Regions from separate parts of the Streptomyces capillispiralis genome, predicted to be linked through region 2. Evidence: riboswitches for the same ligand, from Rfam matches in the RefSeq annotation. Region 2 holds a riboswitch; each other region holds the start of a gene.
What was found. A riboswitch is a leader RNA that binds a small molecule or an ion and turns the genes downstream of it on or off. The one in region 2 is predicted to bind cobalamin.
Positions count from the first base shown of each region.

Region 1: linked by a shared signal. The riboswitch ahead of FHX78_RS07170 (energy-coupling factor ABC transporter permease) and the one ahead of FHX78_RS02700 (ABC transporter substrate-binding protein) in region 2 are both predicted to bind cobalamin.
Region 3: linked by a shared signal. The riboswitch ahead of FHX78_RS11345 (ribonucleoside-diphosphate reductase subunit alpha) and the one ahead of FHX78_RS02700 (ABC transporter substrate-binding protein) in region 2 are both predicted to bind cobalamin.

Region 1 covers NZ_VIWV01000001.1:1,764,142-1,767,405, reverse strand. The annotation lists gene cbiQ (cobalt ECF transporter T component CbiQ) at 1-159, opposite strand, end outside; gene FHX78_RS07175 (energy-coupling factor ABC transporter substrate-binding protein) at 167-598, opposite strand; gene FHX78_RS07170 (energy-coupling factor ABC transporter permease) at 595-1,305, opposite strand; cobalamin riboswitch at 1,336-1,518, opposite strand; gene FHX78_RS07165 (ABC transporter substrate-binding protein) at 1,720-3,264, shown strand, end outside.
Region 2 covers NZ_VIWV01000001.1:720,039-723,302, forward strand. The annotation lists gene FHX78_RS02690 (MFS transporter) at 1-455, shown strand, start outside; gene FHX78_RS02695 (class I SAM-dependent methyltransferase) at 424-1,173, shown strand; cobalamin riboswitch at 1,265-1,385, shown strand; gene FHX78_RS02700 (ABC transporter substrate-binding protein) at 1,494-2,459, shown strand; gene FHX78_RS02705 (FecCD family ABC transporter permease) at 2,456-3,264, shown strand, end outside.
Region 3 covers NZ_VIWV01000001.1:2,760,921-2,764,184, reverse strand. The annotation lists gene FHX78_RS11345 (ribonucleoside-diphosphate reductase subunit alpha) at 1-1,647, opposite strand, end outside; cobalamin riboswitch at 1,769-1,943, opposite strand; gene FHX78_RS11340 (GNAT family N-acetyltransferase) at 1,956-2,462, opposite strand; gene mctP (monocarboxylate uptake permease MctP) at 2,541-3,264, opposite strand, start outside.

The DNA.
Region 1 (3,264 bases), 1.0 Mb from region 2:
GAGCAGCACCGCGAGCGCGGTGACCAGCACCAGGGCCGCGCCCGGCCAGGGCGGCAGCGAGATCGCGAGCAGGGTGAGCCCGAGTCCCAGCACGGCCTTGTCCACGGGATGACGGTGGCGCCAGCGGCTGCTGTGGGCCGCCGCGTCGATCGGCAGCACGGGGGGCTCAGTCCCCCCGCCGGGACGCGGCCCCGCCGCCCACGCCCCCGCCGGCCCCGGCCCCGGCCTCACCGGCCCCGGCCCCGGCCTCACCGGCCCCGGCGTCGGGCCCCGGTCCTTCCTCCCTCCGCGCGCGTGCCCGCGCCTCGCCCTGCCGCCGTCCGCGCCGCACCCCGAAGTAGTACGCGAGGACGCCCGCGCCGATCGCCGCCTGGAGGGCGAACAGCGCCGACTCGATCTCCCCGGACGGCGGTTCGTACAGGGGCGAGAACCACGGCTCGTAGTCCGGGTCGATCTCGGTGATCGCCGTCTCCGCCTCGGCGTCCGCGCCCGCGAACGGCTCCTCCTTGTGGTCGCCCAGTCCGAGCGCGAGCGGCAGCACCGCGAGCGCGGCCACGAGCACCAGCAGCAGGGTGTTGATCCTGGCGTTGCGGCTCATCGGGTCACCGCCCCCGTCGAGTCGGCCGTCGTCCGTCCGGCCGCCGAGGTCACCAGCACCCCGAGCCGGGTCAGCTCCCCCTTGCTCGACTGCACCAGCATGCGCATCACCAGCACGGTCAGCAGGCCCTCGCTCACCGCGAGCGGGATCTGGGTGACGGCGAAGATGGAGCCGAACTTGCCGAGCGCGCCCAGGAATCCACTGCCCGGGTCGGGGAAGGCGAGCGCCAGCTGCACACTGGTCACGCAGTAGGTCGCCAGGTCGGCGACGAACGCGCCGGAGAACACCGCCGGCATCAGCGGCACGCCGTACCGGCGCAGCAGCCGGTAGACGCCGTACCCGGCCCAGGGACCGGCGACCGCCATCGAGAAGACGTTGGCGCCCAGCGTGGTCAGCCCGCCGTGGGCGAGCAGCAGCGCCTGGAACAGCAGGGTGATGGTGCCCAGCACCGCCATGGCCGGCGGCCGGAACAGGATCGCGCCGAGCCCCGTGCCGGTGGGGTGGGAGCAACTGCCGGTGACGGACGGCAGCTTCAGCGCGGACAGCACGAACGTGAACGCTCCCGACGCGCCCAGCAGCAGGGTGCTCTCGGGCCGTTCCCTGATGTCACGGACGAGTGACCGGGCTCCGTGGACGACGAACGGCGCCGACGCGGCGCCCCAGGCGACCGCGTGCGCCGGCGGCAGAAAACCCTCGGCTATGTGCATGGCTCAGCAGACCCTCTCCAGCACCTCGTGGATGGTTGACGCGCCTTGGCCGGTCTCCTGGCTGACGGGTACCACCGCCCGTGCTCCGCCTTCCCGGGTCCCGAAGGACCCAGTGGCCGTCCGTGAGGACTGGAGCCGGACTTCCCGATCACAGTGGCGAGGGCCGCACCGGTATCGCACCGATTTCCCGTCACCAAGGCGTGGCGACAGTAGTGCCGGTTCCGGTCCGGTGACAAGCGGCCACGGGGGCGCGCGGACAGCGCCCGACGGCTCGCACCCCGGCGCACACCTGCGCACTTGACACGGGCGGCGCCGTCCGTCGAGGCCGTGGACTGAGGGGCCGCCGTCCTGGGTAGAGCCTTGCTGCACTTAATATGCAACAACGATTTTCAGGCATCAGGGATGTGAGGACCGATGACGACCCGACGAATACGGGGTGCCGCCGCGGCGATGGCCATGGCCGGCGCCGTCGCCGCCTGCTCGGCGCCGGGCGGCGGCGGCGAGGACGGCGGCGCGTCCGCCGCATCCGTCGTGATCGGGGTCCCGTCCGAACCGGACACCCTCAGCCCCCTGCTCGGCTACGGCAAGGACGGCAACTCCAAGATCTTCGACGGCCTCCTCGCCCGCGACGCCGCCATGGAACTGAAGCCCGCGCTGGCGAAGGCGCTCCCCGAGGTCACCGACGGCGGCCGCACCTACACGTACACCCTGCGCGAGGGCGTGAGGTTCAGCGACGGCGAACCGCTCACCGCCGACGACGTGGTCTTCACCTACCGCACCGTGCTGGACGACCGGACGAACAACACCGCCCGGAGCGAACTGGACGTCATCGACGAGGTCCGGGCGGAGGGCGACGGCAAGGTCGTCTTCACCCTCGACCACCCCTACGCGGCCTTCGCCGCCCGCACGGTCCTGCCCATCGTCCCCGAGCACGTCGCCGGCGGACAGGACCCCAACACCGGCTCCTTCAACACGAAGCCGGTCGGCACCGGACCGTACGTCCTCACCGGCTGGAGCAAGGGCGAAAAGCTCACCTTCAAGGCCAATCCGGACTACTGGGGCGGCGCGCCGAAGGTGAAAAAGCTCACCATGGCGATCATCGCCGACGACGACGTCCGCGCCACCCGGCTGCGCTCCGGCGACCTCGACGGAGCGACCCTCCCGCCCAACCTCGCCGCCACCTTCAAGGGCGACGACGACAAGAAGACCTACCGGGCGACCTCCTACGACTTCCGCGCCGTCACCCTGCCCACCGGCGACCCGGTCACCGGCGACACCGCGATCCGCCGCGCCCTCGACCTCGCAGTGGACCGCGAGGCCATGGTCGACAAGATCCTCGACGGCGCCGGCCGCCCCGCCTACGGACCGCTGCCCGTCGACGACCCCTGGTTCGCCGACGGCATCGAACGCCCCCGGGACCTCGCCGAGGCCGGCAGGATCCTCGACGCGGCGGGCTGGAAGCCCGGCAAGGACGGCGTCCGCGCCAAGGCCAACCGCCCCGCCCGGTTCACCCTCTACTACCCCTCCGGCGACAAGGTCCGCCAGGACCACGCCCTCGCCTACGCCTCCGACGCCAAGGAGGCCGGCATCGACGTCCGCGTGGAGAGCGCCACCTGGGAGGTCATCGAACCCCGGATGAAGCACGACGCCGTGCTCGCCGGCTTCGGCAGCACCGGCGACCCCGACTTCGGCCTCTACACCCTGCTGCACTCCTCCCTCGCCGGCGACGGCTTCAACAACATGGCCCGCTACGACAACCCGGCCGTCGACCGGGCCCTCGACACCGGCCGCCGCGCCCAGGACGCCAAGGCCCGCGAGGCCGCCTACGACACGCTCCAGCGCGAACTGGTGAAGAACCCCGGCTACACCGTCCTCACCCACATCGACCACCTCTACGTCCTCGCCGACCGCTGGGAGGGCCTGACCACCCAGACCGAACCGCACGAGCACGGCTTCGCC
Region 2 (3,264 bases):
CCGGCCTGATCCGGCGCATGCCGTACGCCGTCGCCCTCGCGGTCGGCTTCACGGGCCTGGCGGCGGGCCTGGCCGTGCTGGCGGCCGGTACGCGGGCGGCGCTGCTCATGGGCGGGGCGCTGATCACGCTGGGCGACATCGTGCTGTTCCTCAAGAACGACCTGGAGGCGCTGCGCCGCAGCCCTCGCTCCGACGCCGTGGTCTTCGGCCAGCAGCGGCTGGCCGCGGGCCTGGGCGCCTGCGCGAGCGGCATGCTGGGCGGGCAGTTGTACGGCCTCGGCGAACGGGCCGGACACACCGGCTGGTTCTGGCTGCTGGCAGCCGCCCAGTGTCTGTTGCTTCCCCCTCTTCTGCTGGTGCTGCGCCGTCGCACGGCGCGGCGTCCTGTCCCCGACGGCGACCATGAAGGAGCACTGACGCGCGATGACACGGACGGGCGGATTCCAGGACGATGACTTCTGGACCGAGTTCCACGACTTCCTCTTCTCCGAGCAGCGCTACGAGCAGGCCGGTGAACTGCTCGACAACTCCCCCCTGCTGGTCTTCCCACAGGGGTCGCGCGTGCTGGACCTGTGCTGCGGGCCGGGGGTGTTCACCGTGCCGCTCGCCCGCCGCGGTCACCGCGTGACCGGAGTGGACCTGAGCCCGGCCATGCTGGACCGGGCACACAAGCGATCGGCCGACGCCGGTGTCGAGGTGACGTACGTGCGGGCCGACGCCCGCGAGTACGAGGCACCGGGCGGCTTCGACGTCGTCCTCAACATGTTCACCTCCTTCGGGTACTTCGAGGACCCCGCCGACAACGCGCGCGTGCTGCGCACCATGTACACCTGCCTGGCACCCGGCGGCACCCTCGTCCTCGACCTCGCCGGGAAGGAGCTCCTGGCCCGCAGGGTCACCCCGCCCAAGGTGGTGCGGCGGGGCGACGACGTGATGGTGCAGACCGACACCGTGCTGGACGAGTGGGCGCGGCTGCGCAGCGAGTGGGTGCTGGTCCGGGGCGAGCGGGTGACGCGGGCCACCTTGACGTGGTTCGTGTACAGCGCGGTGGAGCTGCGGCGGATGGCCGAGGAGGCGGGGTTCGGCCGCGTGCAGGTCTTCGGCGGGTTCGACGGGCGCCCCTACGACGAGAGTGCCGAGCGGCTCGTCCTTCGGGCTGTGCGCGAGGCGTGAGGAAAGGCGGGGCGTGCGGCCGGGTCCGCACGCCCATGTGCCGTCGGCTCGGGAAGCCGTAGGATCACCTGGTCATCGCCGCGACGGGAGACAGGAAGCCGGTGCGAATCCGGCACGGTCCCGCCACTGTGACCGGGGAGCGCCCCTCCGACATGCCACTGCGCTGTGCGCGGGAAGGCGGAGGGAACGTCGATCCGGGAGTCAGGACACTGGTCCGTCGCGGGCCCGATCCGAGGAGCGCGGACTCCAGGAGGCTTCACGTGTCCCAATTGTTCACCCCTGCCCGCACGCGCGGGTTCCTTCGTTCCACGGCCGCTGCCATGGTTCTCTCGTCCGTGCTGCTGACCACCGGCTGCGGTGCGTCCGACGAGAGCGGCGCCGACGCAGAGGCCACCGCGGCCGCGCCCGAGGGCTTCCCGGTCACCATCGACAACTGCGGCGTGAAGACGACGTACGACAAGCCGCCGTCGCGGGTGGTCACCATCCACCAGCACCCGGCGGAGCTCATGCTCGCCCTCGGTCTGAAGGACCGCATGGCCGGAACGGCCTTCCCCGACTCCGCCGTCCTGCCCGAGCTGAAGAAGGACTACGAGTCCGTACCGGAACTGGCGGAGAGGGAACCGTCCTTCGAGACCGTCCTGGACGCCGAACCCGACCTCGTCTACGGCGGCTACGGCAGCGCCTTCGACGAGAAGGAGGGCCGCTCCCGCAAGGCGTTCGCCGACGCCGGCATCGACAGCTACCTCAACCGCGAGTACTGCGGCGAGAAGACGGTGACGATGAAGGACACCTACGACGAGATCCGCACCATCGGCAAGATCTTCGGCGTCCCGGACCGGGCCGACGAACTGGTCGCCGACCTCGAGGACCGCGTCGGCAAAGCCGCCGCCACGGTCGAGGGCGAGCCCGAGCTGCCCGTCTTCGTCTACGACAGCGGCGACAAGAGCGCCTTCACCGCGGGCGGCAAGAGCCTGGGCACCGAGCTGATCCGGCTGGCCGGCGGCGAGAACGTCTTCACCGACCTCGACGACGTCTTCGGTGACGTCTCCTGGGAGCAGGTCGTCGAGCGCAAGCCGGAGGTCATCGCCATCTACGACTACGCCGGCGCCGGAAGCGTGGGGGAGAAGAAGAAGTTCCTGCTCTCCCAGCCCGCGCTCGCCGACGTACCCGCCATCAGGAACAAGCGGTTCGTCGTCCTGCCGCTGACCGCCACCCTGGTCGGCATCCGCTCGGCCTACGCGGTCGAGGACCTGGCCCGCGGGCTGCACCCCGAGAGCTTCCGGTGACCCAGGCCGCCACCGGCGCGTCCACCGAGCGGACGGTTCAGCCGCACAAGACCACCGGGCCCGGGGCGGGCCGTACGAGGCCGGCGGTCACGCTGCTCGTACTCGCCGCTCTGCTCGTCGTCTCCGCCACGGCCGGCCTCGCCATCGGCTCCGTCCAGGTGCCGCCCGGCCAGGTGTGGGGCATCGTGACGCACGCGCTGGGTGCCGACTGGCAGGATCCGGACTGGTCGCGGGCCCGGGAGACCATTGTGGTGGACGTGCGGGCGCCGCGGGTGCTGCTCGGTGCGGTCACCGGGGCCGGTCTGGCGGTGATCGGTACCGCGTTGCAGGCCCTGGTGCGCAACCCGCTCGCCGAGCCGTACCTGCTCGGCGTCTCCTCCGGGGCGTCCCTCGGCGCGGTCTCCGTGATCGTGTTCGGGGTCACCCTCTTCGGGCCGGCCTCCCTGTCGGTGGCCGCCTTCGTGGGCGCCCTGGGCGCGCTCCTGCTCGTGTACGCCACCGCCCGCACCGGCGGCCGCATCACCTCGGCACGGCTGGTGCTGTCCGGGGTGGCGATCGCGGCGGTACTCACCGCGGTCCTCGATCTGCTGCTGCTCACCACCGACCGGGGCAACGAGGCCCGCGCGGTTCTCGCCTGGACCCTCGGCGGCCTCGGCGGGGTCAACTGGGGCACCCTGTGGCTGCCGAGCACGGCCCTGCTGCTCGGTGTCGGCGTCCTCATGGCGCAGGCCCGCAACCTGAACCTGCTGCTGGCCGGCGAGGAGGCGGCGACCACGATGGGTCTGGACGTGGCCCGGTTCCGTGC
Region 3 (3,264 bases), 2.0 Mb from region 2:
CTCGTAGGCGGCGAGCATGATCCGCTCGGCGATCCTGGTGGACAGGGCCTTCGCCGCGGGCGAGTCGAAGGGCAGGCGCAGCTGGAAGAAGACGTCCTGCAGCCCCATCGCGCCCAGGCCGACCGGACGCCAGCGGGCGTTGGAGCGGCCCGCCTGCTCGGTCGGGTAGAAGTTGATGTCCACGACCCGGTCGAGGAAGGTGACGGCCGTGCGGACGGTCGCGTCCAGCCGCTCCCAGTCGATGTCACCGGCCGCCGGGTCGACGAACGCGCCGAGGTTGACCGAGCCCAGGTTGCAGACCGCCGTCTCCCCGTCGTCGGTGACCTCCAGGATCTCCGTGCACAGGTTGGACGAGTGGATCACGTGACCCGGCTCGGCCGTCTGGTTGGCGGTGCGGTTGGCGGTGTCCTTGAAGGTCATCCAGCCGTTGCCGGTCTGCGCGAGGGTGCGCATCATGCGGCCGTACAGCTCGCGGGCCGGGAGGGTCTTCCGCGCCAGGCCCTTCGCCTCGGCCGCCCGGTACGCCGCCTCGAACTCCTCGCCCCACAGGTCGACCAGCTCGGGCACGTCCGCCGGGGAGAACAGCGACCAGGGCGCGTCGGCGTTCACCCGGCGCATGAACTCGTCCGGCACCCAGTGCGCGAGGTTCAGGTTGTGCGTGCGGCGGGCGTCCTCACCGGTGTTGTCGCGCAGCTCCAGGAACTCCTCGATGTCGGAGTGCCAGGTCTCCAGGTAGACCGCCGCCGCGCCCTTGCGCCGCCCGCCCTGGTTCACGGCGGCGACCGAGGCGTCCAGCGTCTTCAGGAACGGGACGATGCCGTTGGAGTGCCCGTTGGTGCCGCGGATCAGCGAACCCCGGGAGCGGACGCGGGAGTAGGCGATGCCGATGCCGCCGGCGTGCTTGGAGAGACGGGCGACCTGGTGGTAGCGGTCGTAGATCGAGTCCAGCTCGTCCCTGGGGGAGTCCAGGAGGTAGCAGGACGACATCTGCGGGTGCCGGGTGCCGGAGTTGAACAGCGTGGGGGAGGAGGGCAGGTAGTCCAGGCGGCTCATCAGGCCGTAGAGCCCGGCGACCTCGTCCGCCGCGCGCGCGGTGTCGTCCTCGGCGAGACCGGCGGCGACGCGCAGCAGGAAGTGCTGGGGCGTCTCGACGACCTTGCGGGTGACCGGGTGGCGCAGCAGGTAGCGGCTGTAGAGGGTGCGCAGGCCGAAGTAGCCGAAGCGGTCGTCGGCCGACTCGTCGACGAGCGCGTCGAGTCGGTCCGCGTGCAGCCGGACGAACGCGGCGGTCCGGTCGGCGATCAGACCCTCGCGGTGCCCGGTCGCGACGGACCCGGTGAACGACGTGACGCCCTGCGAGGCGGCCTCGGCGCGGATGCCGATGGTCAGGAGGCGGGCGGCGAGCCGGGAGTAGGCCGGGTCCTCGGAGATCAGCCCGGCCGCGGCCTCGGTGGCCAGCTCCCGCAGCTCCGCCTCGTCGGCTCCGGCGGACCGGCCGCGCAGCGCGGCGGCGGCGACCCGTCCGGGGTCGGCGTCGGGCAGGTCGGCGGTCAGCTCGGTCAGGGTGCGCAGCAGCGCGGCACCGGGGCCGCCGCCCTCCTCGGTCACGTCGGTCGCTGAAGCCGGATCGGCTGGCGCGATGGTCACGTGGGGCTCTCCCTCGCTCGGCAGGGGGCCTCACGAGGGCAGGGGGCAGCACACGAGCGCACGGGGCGTCGCGTCCACCGGCCCATCCCACGAGGCCCGGACGTCAGGCACCCGGACCGGACGGCCGGGCGCACTGTCGGCAGGTCCTCGGACTGACGCCCATGCGCTCCGGCAGGCGGGCGGGCATGGGTACACCGTTGCGGGACAGTTCCGGATTCGCACCGGATTCCCCTGCGGCGACAGCGAGCATGAGCATACATCTTGTGCCGGGTGTCGCCGACAACCCCATATGTTGTGTCGCGCTGCTTTCAGAGCGTCAACTCATAGGTGAGGAGAGTGATGTCGTCCAGCTCCGGCAGGGGGTTCCAGTCGCGCGCGGGGGTGCGGGTGAAACCCAGCCGTTCGTAGATGCGGTGGGCGGAGCGCATGGTGCGCTGGGTCGACAGCACCACCCGTACGCAGCCCTCGGTGGCCCGCGCCCGGTCGACGCAGGCGCGCACCAGGGCCTCCCCGGCGCCCCGCCCCCGGCCCGCGCGGGCGACCGCGAGCATCCGGATCTCCGCCTCGCCGGGCCGGGCTATGTCGGCCATCGGCCCGCCGTCCGGCACGAAGGTCACCCCGCCCAGCAGCGCCCCGCCCTCCACGGCGACCAGCACCTCGGCGGCGGCCGCCCGCCCCGCCACGTCCCTGAGCACGTCCAGGTACGCGTCGCTCTCCCCGAAGTCCAGCAGCCCGTCCAGCAGATAGGCCCGCGCGGTGATCTCGCCCAGTTCCCCGTACTCGCCGGCCACCACCGGCCGGATGACGATGTCCATGAGGGGAGTGTGCCGGACGGGTACGACGACGGGCCGCCGGATTTCTCCGACGGCCCGTCGCCCGGTGCCCGCGAGGGGTCAGTGCGTGCTGCCCGCCGTGGCCGGCGGGAGCTCCACCTCGACGCCGGGGTCGCCCGCGTCCGCCGTGTAGTCCTGCGGCTTGGTCTCGTCGACGCCCTCGGGCGCCTTGACGGCCCGCATGACGAAGGTGAGGACCACCGTCACCAGGACGTTGATGACGAAGGCGGTGAGACCGATGTAGCCGATCTCGCCGATGCCCGGGATCTCCTTGGCCGAACCGCCGAAGTGCTTCTGCGTGGGCGAGGCCACCCCGTAGGCGGCGACCGTGCCGTAGATCATGCCGACCGCCCAGCCGCCGATCAGCGCCCAGCGGTGGAACCAGCGGGTGAACAGGCCGCCCACCAGCGCCGGGAAGGTCTGCAGGATCCAGATGCCGCCGAGCAGCTGGAAGTTGATCGCGACCGTCTTGTCCATGGTCAGGACGAAGACCAGCGCGCCCACCTTCACCAGCAGCGAGACGATCTTGGAGACCTTGGTCTCCTGCGCCGGGGTCGCGTCCGGCTTGATGAAGTCCTTGTAGATGTTGCGGGTGAACAGGTTCGCCGCCGCGATCGACATGATCGCCGCCGGCACCAGCGCGCCGATGCCGATCGCCGCGAAGGCCACGCCCGCGAACCAGTCCGGGAACATGTTCTCGAACAGCTGCGGGATCGCCAGCTGGCCGTTGCTGACCTTCACGCCGGCCGCGATCGCCATGAAGCCGAGCAGCGCCAGCAGACCC